4 regions of the Paenibacillus sp. FSL H8-0457 genome follow, and region 2 is predicted to be linked to each of the others. Evidence: predicted binding sites of a transcription regulator. Region 2 holds the regulator's gene; each other region holds the start of a gene.
The links. The regulator Rex, encoded in region 2, represses fermentation and respiration genes when NADH is low (regulators of the CRP and FNR family bind a similar motif). The targets are predictions, from matches to a motif close to TTGTGAAATATTTCACAA.

Region 1: the regulator Rex is predicted to act here: its motif matches at 1,666-1,683, upstream of adhE (bifunctional acetaldehyde-CoA/alcohol dehydrogenase).
Region 3: the regulator Rex is predicted to act here: its motif matches at 1,764-1,781, upstream of MHI43_RS30515 (cytochrome ubiquinol oxidase subunit I).
Region 4: the regulator Rex is predicted to act here: its motif matches at 1,938-1,955, upstream of MHI43_RS30225 (formate/nitrite transporter family protein).

Annotation. Positions count from the first base shown of each region.
Region 1 covers NZ_CP150293.1:2,395,701-2,398,852, reverse strand. The annotation lists gene adhE (bifunctional acetaldehyde-CoA/alcohol dehydrogenase) at 1-1,594, opposite strand, end outside; gene MHI43_RS10435 (Crp/Fnr family transcriptional regulator) at 1,869-2,594, shown strand; gene MHI43_RS10430 (hypothetical protein) at 2,685-2,843, shown strand; gene MHI43_RS10425 (formate/nitrite transporter family protein) at 3,078-3,152, opposite strand, start outside.
Region 2 covers NZ_CP150293.1:2,562,951-2,566,102, reverse strand. The annotation lists gene MHI43_RS11340 (DUF5590 domain-containing protein) at 1-215, opposite strand, end outside; gene MHI43_RS11335 (amidohydrolase) at 247-1,548, opposite strand; gene MHI43_RS11330 (redox-sensing transcriptional repressor Rex) at 1,523-2,188, opposite strand; gene dinG (ATP-dependent DNA helicase DinG) at 2,254-3,152, opposite strand, start outside.
Region 3 covers NZ_CP150293.1:6,761,410-6,764,561, forward strand. The annotation lists gene cydB (cytochrome d ubiquinol oxidase subunit II) at 1-292, opposite strand, end outside; gene MHI43_RS30515 (cytochrome ubiquinol oxidase subunit I) at 279-1,682, opposite strand; gene ade (adenine deaminase) at 1,969-3,152, opposite strand, start outside.
Region 4 covers NZ_CP150293.1:6,693,949-6,697,100, forward strand. The annotation lists gene MHI43_RS30220 (APC family permease) at 1-831, shown strand, start outside; gene MHI43_RS30225 (formate/nitrite transporter family protein) at 970-1,830, opposite strand; gene MHI43_RS30230 (MFS transporter) at 2,292-3,152, opposite strand, start outside.

The DNA.
Region 1 (3,152 bases), 170 kb from region 2:
TCGTTGTCGAAGGATCCGGCTCGACTTCCGAGAACACCTCGATGGCTACCGGCAGTCTGCGCTGACGCAGGTAATGCTCTACCCGCTCCACATATCCCAGCTTCACCATCATGGGGTCGGTTACGATCGCGACGCGGGTGATGTCAGGCATTTTGGCGAGATACTGCGTCGAGCCTTTTTCAAAGTAAATTTTGTCCGGCACTTTAAACCACTGCATATTCACGGTTCTGCGGTTCACCCTTTTCACGTTGATGAGATTGACGGCCGTCACGTTCGACGACGTGGAATTCCGGCCATACGAACCGCAGCCGAGCGTCAGCGATGGCAGGTTCGTGTTGTAGATATCCCCGATGCCGCCTTGCGAAGAAGGCTGGTTGACCAGGATGCGGCAGGTCTTCATGCGATCCGAGAATTTCAGGATGACGTCCTCATTGTGCGAGTGGATGACCGACGAGTGGCCCATGCCGCCAAAAGCAACCATCTCTTCGGCGCGCGTGATGCCCTCTTCCGCATCTTTCACTTTATAGCAGGCCAGCACCGGGCTCAGCTTCTCGGCGGACAACGGATAAGCAGGACCGACTCCCTCCAGCTCGGCGACCAGGATCTTGGTGCTTTCCGGTACCTCAAAGCCGCAAGCCTCGGCAATCTTGGCTGCCGGCTGTCCGACGATGGTAGGATTGACGGCGCATTTATCCGCTACCATGGCATGCGCAGTCAGCTTCGCCAGCTCTTCCTTGTTCACGAAATAACAGCCGCTGGCGATCATTTTTTTCTTCACGTTATGATAGATCGGCTCCTCGATAATGACCGCTTGCTCGGATGCGCAGATCATGCCGTTATCAAACGTCTTGGATAGGATCAAGTCGTTCACCGCTTGATCGAGGTCCGCGCTCTTCTCGATGAAGCACGGCACGTTGCCGGGACCTACGCCGAGGGCTGGCTTGCCGCAGCTGTATGCTGCTTTGACCATCGCCGATCCGCCCGTAGCCAGAATGCAGGCGACGTCCGGATGGTTCATGAGTGTATTGGTTTTATCCATGGAAGGTGCCTCGATCCACTGGATGCAGTCGGCCGGAGCGCCTTGTTTCACGGCTGCGTCCCGCAGGATGAGCGCGGCTTCCCTGCTGCATGCCTGCGCGGATGGATGGAAACCGAAGATGATCGGGTTTCTTGTTTTGATGGAGATCAGCGCCTTGAATATGGTGGTCGAGGTCGGATTGGTTACCGGTGTGATCCCCATGATGATCCCGATCGGCTCCGCAATTTTTTGGAAGCTGTCATAGGCATTGTCTTCGATGATACCTACCGTTTTGTCGTACTTGATGCTGTTGTGGATATACTCCGTGGCAAACAGGTTTTTGATGATTTTGTCTTCATACACGCCGCGGCCCGTTTCCTCAATCGCCATTTTCGCCAGCTGCATGTGCTTCTCAAGTCCGGCCATGGCCATGGCCTGCACAATTCCGTCGACTTGCTCCTGATCGAGTTTCATAAACTTTTCTTTTGCCCGATTCGCCTTGTCGATCAGACCTTGAATGTACTCTGCTGCCGTTTGTCCCTTCACTTCAACCGTTGTTCCTTTGCTCACAGCCATATCTCTCATCCTCCCATGGTTCATGTTCTTTCTGTCTACGCTTCGATCGTAACACAGACGCTTCTTAAATCATGTGAAATATTTCACAATATTAAAATTTATCTTTTCTGTGTGATTTATACCTGTCTTTTCCCTCTTTCAAGTGAAAGAGATCACAATGTTTGAAAATTCGCCATGATTTCCCTCTTGTTCCGCCCCACAAGTGAATGTTTTCACGTTATAATGTATTTAAAGATTAAACAGATCAAATTTTAGGATGTTAGGGGATACCACCATGAAAACTGTAGACCATGTAATGGAAATCGAAAACTTAGGGAACACGCAGTGCTTCTCGGAACAAAACCGCAACCGTCTGCTGGTCACCATGAAGGAAAGGGTACTCCCTGAAGGATCGCATTTGTTCTGGGAAGGCGACTTCGCCGACAAGCTGTACTTCGTTAAACAAGGAAGAATTAAATTGACCAAATCGACGGATGAAGGCAAAGAGCTTATTCTATATATGTACCATCCTGGAGACATGGTCGGGCAAGCCGATCCATTCTTCAGCAACAACCACAGTTTTTCGGCAGAGGTGCTTGAGGACAGCGTAGTCGGGGTCATCGAGCACAAGGATCTGGAGCTGCTGATCTGCCAGCATTGCGACTTCGCGATTGATTTCATGAAGTGGATGGGTATACACCACCGCATCACGCAGACCAAATTCCGCGATCTCATGATGTACGGCAAGCCCGGCGCATTAACGTCGACGCTGATTCGTCTGGGCAATACCTACGGGCAGCATCAAGAGGATGGCACCATTCTCATCAACAAAAAGATCACCCACACCGATCTTTCGAACATGATCGGGGCCACCCGCGAAAGCGTGAACCGGATGCTGAGCGACCTTCGCAAAAAGGACGCCATCGAATATGCCGGCGGCATGATTGTTATCAAAGATCTGCCGATGCTGCAGGAAATATGCCACTGCGAGCTGTGTCCGAACGAAATCTGCCGGATTTGATCCGCCTAAAGCCCCTTTGGTGCATAATATATGGGCATCTGCTTACAATAAACCTTGTCTTTCCAAACCAAATCAAAGGGAGTGCTCAGCATGCGTGAAGGTTTGATTCCTGCTGTTCTTGGAACCGTGGTTTCTGCTTCGGGTGCCGCTCTGCTTTGCAGCAGGTATAAATTTGCTGCAACCGGTATTCTAGGCTTCGGACTGGCTCATATGGTGCTTGGTGCGATTGACCTGGTGGAACATCGGTAAACGATTTGGAAGGCAAGATTCTCACGGCTGTCCTTTCAGTTCAATGACTGAGGAGGACAGCTTATTTATGCTATCGCCCTCCTATTTGTATACAAAAAAAGAAACCGTTGCTTGGCAAATGGACGAATGACAGACCATTAACCAAGAACGGTTTCTTTGTTTATTCATCAGGTTGGACTTCATCTGACAATGAACTAGGAGGATGGAATTCCTCCGTTACACCCCAATCATAGCCTACTTTTGCTTGCTCCCCTTTCCCGAAGAGATAAACCAGTAAGCCATGCCTACAAACAACCCGCCGCCAATGAT
Region 2 (3,152 bases):
CCGCTGACCACCCAATAGTTATTGTCCTCGCCCCATACCGATTTATAGGTCTTGTCGGACGAGACCAATTGGCCATGCTGTTTCGCTGCAAGGATCGCCATTCTTTCTTCATTCCACGTATCTTTCATAACATAGGAATAATAGAGCTGTAGGCCAAGCAATAATAGCAGGACGCCGGACACGCTTAGCAATATCCACTTCGTTTTTTTCTTCAAATCCGTCTTCCTCGCTCCCCTTGATTATTCCCTAGAGGGTTGTAAGACGCTCAAATGCACGCTGCGCTTCCCGGCGGATGCGTTCCTCGTCGAGAGTAAGGCTCGCGCCATTCTTCACCACCTGCTTGCCGTCAACCCATACATGCTCTACATCCTTCGCGCTGGCAGAGTAGATCGCGTGAGAAATATAGTCGGTCCGCGGAAGGAAATGCGCCTGATCCGTATTCAATGCGATCATATCGGCTTTCATCCCAACCGCGAGCATACCGATATCCTCAAGGAAAGCGGACCTGGCTCCGTACTCCGTACCCATTCGAAGCGCTTCGGAGGCCGGAATGGCTGTCGGATCCCCGCTCACTCCTTTATGGATCAGGGCAGCCAGCCGCATCTCTTCGAACATATCCAGGTTATTGTTGCTAGCAGGTCCGTCGGTACCGAGCGACACCGTTATGCCGGCTTTGAGCAGCGCAGGTACGCGGGCGACTCCGCTCGCAAGCTTCAAATTGCTTCCGGGATTATGGGATACGGCTACTTGATGCTTGGCCAAGACTTCGATTTCTTCATCGGTCAGATGAACGGCATGCGCAAGGAGCGTAGGACGGGAGAACATGCCCAGCTTCTCCAAATGGGCAACGGGGCGAAGCCCGTAGTCCTTAACATTCTGAGCCACTTCCGTTTCCGTTTCGGACATATGGGTATGCAAAGGCAGGTTCAAGTCATGGGATGCTTGAACGAATTTTTCGATGAAATCCGGCGGGCAGGTATAAGGCGCGTGCGGCGAGATCATCGTCGTAATTCTGCCGTCAGCCTTGCCATGCCAATCCTTCGCGAATGCCACCGCCTCATCCAGCTTCTGCTGCTGTACCTCGGGCGGGCATAAACCGATTACGCCGCGCGTCAGGACGCCGCGCATTCCCGAGTCCTGGACAACCTTCGCGACCTGATCCATATGGTCATACATATCCACAAACGTCGTGGTTCCGCCCTTGATCATCTCCAGCACGGAGAGCGATGTGCCCCAATATACGTCGTCTGACGTGAATTTGGCTTCCATCGGCCACATTTTTTCCTGAAGCCATACCTGCAGCGCCAGATCGTCCCCATAGCCTCGAAGAAGCGACATGGCGGCATGTCCATGCGTGTTCACCAATCCAGGCAGGAAGAACAGATGGGTTCCGTCGATAATCTCTGTTCCCTCTTCCACGACGGGCTCCTCTTCGCCCAGGTACGTGATCCGGTCGTTCTCGACCACCATATATCCGCGCAGCACGGATCGGTCTTCCTCCAGTACTGCAAACGTTCCGTTCTTAACCATCCACTTCGTTGTTGTCATGTGCTGCATCCTCCTTGCCGTTATCCAAATAATAGGCCAAACTTTGCAAATCCGTTGTAAAATCAGCCGTATGAATCCGGATATGGGCTGGGGCTTTCAGGATGGTTGGCGCAAAGTTCAGAATCGCCTCGATCCCTGAGGCGATAAGCTGATTCGCTACGTTCTGCGCTTCGAAATCCGGAACGGTAATAATCCCGATTCGAATGCCGTGCTCATGAACCGTCTTCTCCAGCTCTTCCATCGGCTGTACGACCAAATTGTTAATTTTCATACCAACTTTGGGAGAATACGAATCGAAAATCGCCACAATCTTCATATTATCCTTCAGGAATGCATTGTAATTCGATAATGCATGTCCAAGATTACCGGCCCCGACCAATGCGACATTGATCTTCTGGTCCAGCTTCAGAATCTGGCGAATCTTCTCGATCAGATAAGAAACATCATATCCGATCCCTTTCCGTCCAAAATCACCGAAATACGCCAGGTCCTTACGAATTTGAGCAGGATTGAGGTCCAGCTTCTGTCCCAATTCCTGGGAGGAAACCGTGGAAACCTCCCTCTTCTGAAGCTCATTCAAATAGCGCAAGTATACAGGTAATCTGCGGACCACGGCTTCCGAAATTTTTTCCGATTTCATGCATGCTCCCCCTAATAATAGGTTAATAACTACATCTTTTTTTGTTGATCGTGCTTGGTTTCACTTTATTCAGCTTGGTTCCCCGCGCTTGCCTCTTCCTGCAGCCATTCCGAAATTCGGGGTACGATCCCCTCTGTCGACATGTGCTCCATCTTCGGCCCCGGCAAGGAATATAAGAAATACTTCCCGTAATAGGATTCAATGACCCGGGTATCGTACACGATCACGATCCCTTTATCTTGTGCTGTTCGCACCAGGCGCCCAAACCCCTGTTTGAAACGAATGACCGCTTGCGGAACCGAAAGCTTCATGAAGGGATTCTTCTTCTGCTGCTGCAGCAGTTCGCTCTTGGCTTCGACCAAGGGGTGATTCGGCGGCTGGAACGGCAGCCGGACGATGGCAAGACAAGTCAGCGCCTCACCCGGGATGTCTACCCCTTCCCAGAAGGAGCTGGTGCCCAGCAGCACGGAAGCGCTGCTGTCCTGAAATCTTCGGATTAACTTGGTACGGCTGGTTCCGTCCATCCCTTGTCCCAATACCGTGATGTCGCTTGATGCCAGCGCTTCTTTCAGCGGCTCGTGCACCTGGCGCAGCATCCGGTACGAAGTGAACAGGACGAGCATGCGGCCATGCGTAGCGACGGCCGTATCGGCTAAAGACTTCACGAGCGTATTCACAAAGAGTGCATCCCCGACCGATCCCTTCACGCTCGGAAAATCGCGCGGCACGACAAGAAGGGCTTGTTCCCTGTAATTAAACGGGGACGGGAGCTGAACCGTGTTCAGGTTCCCCGCTTCAGCCGCTTCCTGAAGACCCAGGTTCTCGATCATGAACTGAAACGATTTGTCCACCGACAAGGTCGCCGATGTCAGAATCACGCTTTGTTTCTTGTCAAAAAACAATTCCTTCAAATGAGAGCTCACGTCGACGGGCACGGCATACAACTGCAGCGATTTGCTGCGGA
Region 3 (3,152 bases), 2.9 Mb from region 2:
CGCGCCCGATCAAGGCCAGCAGAAGAAAGACAAGCGGAATGTAGAACCCGCTGAACAGCGTGGCATACCAGTTCGGGAAGGCCGCGAACATCGCGCCGCCCGCCGTCAGCAGCCAGACCTCGTTGGCGTCCCAGAACGGGCCGATCGAGTTGATCAGCACCCGGCGCTGGGTATCGTTTTTGGCCAGCAGCTGCGTGGACATCCCGACTCCGAAATCGAAGCCCTCCAAGAAGAAGAACCCGATAAACAACACGGCGACGAGCACAAACCACAGTTCGTTAAGAGACAGCATTGTAGTCCTCCTTATTAAACGGATCGCTTGCGTGGTGATCGTCTTCCTCCGCCGCATACGGTCCTTTCTTAATGACTTTGATGAACAGATAGGCCATCACGGCTGCCAGCACCGCATAAATGGCGGTAAACATGATGAGCGAGAACAGGATCGAGCCTGCGCTTACGTTCGGCGAAACGCTGTTCTCCGTGGTGATCAGCCCGAATACCGTCCAAGGCTGGCGGCCGATCTCCGTCATGATCCATCCCGACGTGTTGGCGATGAACGGCAGGGAAATGCCAAACAGCATCAGTCTGAGGAACCATTTGCCGGCCTTCTCGACTTTTTTGCGCAGCATCAGCCACGCTCCGTACAATCCCATGAGGATCATGACGCTGCCGGCGGCCACCATAATCCGGAAGCTCCAGAAGGTGGTGCGGACCGGCGGAATATAGTCTCCAGGACCGTATTCCTGCTCGTATTGGGCTTGCAGCTCCTTCATTCCGATGACTTCGCCGGAAAATTTGCTGTAGGACAAGAAGCTGAGCAGATACGGGATTTTGAATTCCATCGTGTTCTCCTGCTTATCCGGATCGATGGCGGCGATGACCGTCCAAGGCGCGGGATCGTCGCTCGTTTCCCACAAGCTCTCGGCGGCGGCCATCTTCATCGGCTGCGTATCCACCAGATACTGCGCCTGCTGGTGGCCGAATACCGCAACCAGAATGGAGGTGATGAGACCCACCACGATGGCGATGTGGAATGATTTTTTGAAGAAATCCAAATCCTGCTTCTTCAGCAGTTTATACGCACTTACCCCCGCTACCAGGAAAGCCCCGGTTGCCAACGCACCGAAGATCGTGTGCGGGAATTCCACCAGCAGCTGACCGTTCGTGATCAGCGCGAAGAAATCGTTCATCTCCGCCCGTCCATTGTTGATCTCAAAACCGACCGGACGCTGCATGAACGAGTTCGCTGCCAGGATCCAGAAGGCGGACATCAGGGTGCCGAAGGACACCAGCCAGATGCTGAGCAGATGGACCTTCTTGGATAACCGGTCCCACCCGAATATCCATAGCCCGATAAACGTCGACTCAAGGAAAAACGCCAGCAGGGCTTCGATCGCAAGCGGTGCGCCGAACACGTCCCCGACAAAGCGCGAGTAATCCGACCAGTTCATCCCGAACTGGAATTCCTGCAGAATCCCTGTCACAACCCCGACCGCAAAGTTGATCAGGAACAGCTTTCCCCAGAACTTGGCCATTTTCTTGTAGACTTCCTGGCCCTTGACAACATACATCGTCTCCATGATGGCGATCAGAAACGCCAATCCGATGGATAACGGTACGAAAATAAAGTGAAAAATGGTTGTCGATGCGAATTGAATTCGCGCCAGCATAACCGGATCCATAAAAGATACCCCTTCCTTTAGCTCACGTGATCACTTCAAATTTGATTCTTTTTGTATTGTCGCAGACCGCGTCCTAAAGGATTGTGATAAACATCACAATATAATGGCCGAAATAGGTGAAAAAGTTATCAATTTGTGACGAAAATCACTAAGTAGGCAATGGATTATGTGAGGATTATCCATGGGAGCGTGGCTTGCACTTCCACTCACAGGCTAAGCCCAGTATTTACGCACCAAAAAAGCAGGTTAGCCATGTAGGCCAACCTGCTTTAATGTATGTGCCACCTTATTGAACCGGACCGATCTCCGTCTCGATGAGCTTGAATTCCGTCACGTCCGCAATCCCGCGATTGGTAATGCGGATCTCCGGAATGACCGGAAGCGCAATGAGCGAGAACGTCATGAACGGCGCATGGATGGAGCAGCCGAGCTGTTTCCACGCTTCCTCCAGGGCAGCGACTTCCTCGGCCACGACCTCGACTGGACGGTCCGCCAGCAAGCCCGCAATCGGCATCGCCACCTTCGCCAGCACCTGGCCGTTCTGCACCACGATCATGCCGCCTCCGCATGCTGCCAGCTCGTTCGCCGCAAGCGCCATATCCTCGGCGTTCGTGCCCATCACAAGCAGGTTGTGGCTATCGTGCGCCACCGTGGAAGCAACCGCGCCGGACTGTAGTGCGAAGCCGCTCGCAAAGCCGAGCGAGATTTGCCCGGTTGCGCCGTGGCGCTCGATGCATGCCAGCTGAACCACGTCTTGGCCCAGGTCCGGCTGGATGACGCCCTGCTCCACGGCGAGCACCGCGGTCATTTTGGCGGTACGGGCACTGTTCTCGATGACGCGCACCACGTTCACTTCCGTACGCGCCGCATCGAACTTGCTGCGCAGCAAAAAGTCGTCGGCGGTAAGCGAACGCTGCAGCCGAACCGATTGAAAGGCCTTTTCCGGATACGAATACGCCGGGAACGCCTTCACAAGACGGCCGTTCTCCGCGACCACTTCGCCGTCCGTGATCACCACCGAAGGCACCATGCTCTTCAGATCGTCAATGAGCAAAATATCAGCCGTTTTGCCTGGTGAAATGCTGCCGAGCTCCATATCCATGCCGAAATATCGAGCCACGTTGATCGTGCCCATCTGGATCGCCGTAACCGGGTCCACGCCCTCCTCCATGGCGCGGCGGACCACATGGTTCATATGGCCGAGCCGCAGCAGCGTCTGCGGATACACATCATCCGTGACCAAGGAGATATTGTCGGTACGCACCTTGTCCTCCGTTACCACCTTAATCACTTCCTTCACATCCTGCCAAGCCGAACCTTCGCGGATCATCAGATGCATACCGAGGCGAACCTTTTCCAAAGCCTGCTCTCTCGTTACCGTCTCATGATCGGAGCTGACGCCGGTTGCCAGATAGGCTTGTAGCATCCGGTCGTCCTCGGCCGGAAAATGCCCCGTCACCGTCTTGCCCG
Region 4 (3,152 bases), 3.0 Mb from region 2:
TTCATTCCTAGAATGTTCACCGTCCGCGGCGACCGTCTGGGATACTCGAACGGAATCATTATTCTTGGATTTTTCTCCATTCTGCTGCTGCTGGCTTTTGAAGGCAAAACCGAGCATCTGATTCCGCTGTATGCCGTCGGCGTGTTTATCCCGTTTACCCTCTCCCAGACCGGGATGATGGTGAAATGGATTCGCGAAAAGCCCGAAGGCTGGATCGTCAAGCTGATCATTAACACCACCGGCGCATGCATCAGCTTTATCGTGACCATGATCTTCTTCTTTACGAAATTCGCCCAGGTGTGGTCCGTCCTGATATTCCTGCCGCTGATCATCTGGATTTTCACCCGGATCCGCAAGCATTACGAGGCGGTAGCGGACCAGCTCCGGATTACGACCTGCGAGCCGGTTAAGCCGATTGAGGGGAATGTCATCATCCTGCCTGTGGCAGGAATCACGCATGTGGTGGAGAACTCGCTGAATTACGCCAAATCGCTGGGAGCGGGCCAAATCATCGCGGTGTACGTGCCGTTCGAGCGGGAGGAGGAAGTCGCCTTCCAGGAAAAATGGAAAAAGTGGCAGCCGGACATCCGGCTGGTGACGCTGCACTCGCCTTATCGGAGCATCATTCAGCCGCTGACGAAATTCATCGATACCGTGCAGCGCAAGGCCAGCGAATCCGACTATCAGGTTACCGTCGTCATTCCGCAGTTCATCCCCAAGAAGGGCTGGCATAATTTCCTGCACAATCAATCCAGCCTGCTCATCCGGGCACATCTCCTGTATCGGAGAGACGTGATCATCACGACGGTTCCCTACCATTTAAAAAAATAGCGGGCTTGTTCCCTGCTTGATTCATTACTGGGAACAGCCTCGCCCATCACGACAAAAAAACTGCGATCAACCGCTGCCTTTCATCAAGGACGGTTGAACGCAGCTTTTTTTGCCCAGACGCTTGCCAGGCCTCCGGCATTAGGAAACGTTCTGCGCGGAATGAACCTGTTGAGGGGAGCTAGCCGATGGCACAGGCGTCTGCTCGCCGCGCGGAGCGGCTGCGGCTTGATTCTCCTGCTTTAAATAAACGGTTCCGTATGTCGCTCCCACAAATAACGCGCCGCCAACGAAATTGCCCAGCCATACCGGAATGAAGTTCATCAGATACTCGCCCCAGCTGTAATAGCCTTCAAAAATCGCGGCCGGGATGAGAAACATGTTGGCCACCACGTGCTGAAACCCGATGGCGACAAACGCCATGGTCGGAAACCAGATCCCGAGAATTTTGCCGCTCATCTGATCCGATCCGTAGGACAGCCATACGGCGAGGGCTACGAGCCAGTTGCACCCGATGCCCGACAGGAAGGCTTGCAGGAAGCTGTCGTCCAGCTTATGCCCGGCCATATCCACCAGTTTCTCCAGGTAAACGCCGCTGCCTGTCATACCGGTCACATGTCCGAAGAAGTAAGCGACGAATAACGCTCCCAACATATTGCTGACCGTGACAAGCGCTAAATTCCGCATCATCTCCTTCGTGGAAATTCGCCGCTTGAATCTGGCCAAGGACACGGCCATCATGTTGCCCGTCAGCAGCTCCCCGCCTGCAAGCAGGACAAGAATCAATCCGACGGGGAATACCGCAGCGCCTATAAAACCGGCAATCCCTCCCCATTCTGGAGACGCTCCGGCAATCACGCGTATGTCAAGCAAAAAGCCGAGCGCAATAAATGCCCCCGCAAGGAATCCTAATATCATCACGTTTATGGCGGAGTTATGCGCTTTTTTTACCCCGTTCTCCACGGTAATCTCCGCAATGCGCTCAGGTTTATGGTAAGCCATGGTCACTCCCTCATTTCTTCCGCATCCGCCTTGTCTACCTATCCGAATGCAGCTCATGATATTCGTGTTATCGTTACCAACATTGTAACGCAGCTTCTTTGGCAAGAACGTGAATTATATCACGATTGTGTCCTAAGGGACGGACAGGTACAGATGTGATGTTCCGTATGCCTTGATCTGCTGACCACGCTGCAGCGAATAACATGGATCGGATTCGGTGTGGCCATTTAAGCGATATATGGATATAGGCACAGCACCTTGTCCATGGGTGGAGCTTCGGATCAGCTTTAGCGGGGTGACTGCCTTTCGCTTCCTTCGAGGAATCGCATATGCCGAAAAAGCGGTGCCCGGGTTTCTCCCCGGCACCGCTCTTTTGGATTGTCTTTACCAGTACGAAGCCCGTTCGCGCTTGATACCATTCTGCCAGATTCGGCTTAAATGTATAGATTTTTACTCACCCGCTAGGCTTTGGCCGCAGTCTCTACCCTGACAGGCGCCTCCGTTTCCTGCACCGGCACCTTGGCGATCGGCAGCTTCATGCTGATGAACGACGACAGCAGGAAGAGCGCGCCTGCCGTGAAATACACCACGACAATGGAGGTTACCGACATATACCAGCCCGTCAGCCCGGAGCCAATGAGCAGCATGCCGGTAAATATCGGCGTCATCACGCCGTTCAGCCGGCCAATGAATTTCTCTTCCACCTGCTGCATCATCACCGCCATCAGGACCGTCTGGGCCATGGCCATCAGCACCCCGGTGACGAAGCGCATCGAGCCGGTCAGGATCGGCCACTGGGACAGCACCTCGACAAAGGTCGAGAGTCCAAGGAAGGCCAGCCCCGCAAACAGCAAGTAGGAACCTTTCACTTTGCCTGCAATCACCGCTGCGATCACACCGCCGATCAACATGCCCAAGCCCTCAAGCGCGGTGAACCACTGGACGCTGGACATCTCCAGCTGAAGACGCTCGGTGATGACGAAGATGTCGAGCGGCTGTACGAGTCCGCTGCCCAGCGCCAACAAAACGTAGACTACCAGCAGCACCTTCAACAGCCGGCTGGAACCGATGTAGGCGAAGCCTGCCTTCATGTCCTTCACGAACGAACCGGCTGATTCCGAGTCCTTGGAAGGTTCGTCCACGGTGGAAGGCAGAAAGGCCAACACGATCGCCGAAGCGCCGAACAGAATCAGCAAGCTGATTAAAGAGGCCTGCAATCCAAATGCTTGATAAATCGTCGTGCCTACCATAGGTCCCAAAATGATAAACAGCGACATCGAGGTCTGGGATAACGCCGTGGCCGCGGGCACATGCTCATCCGG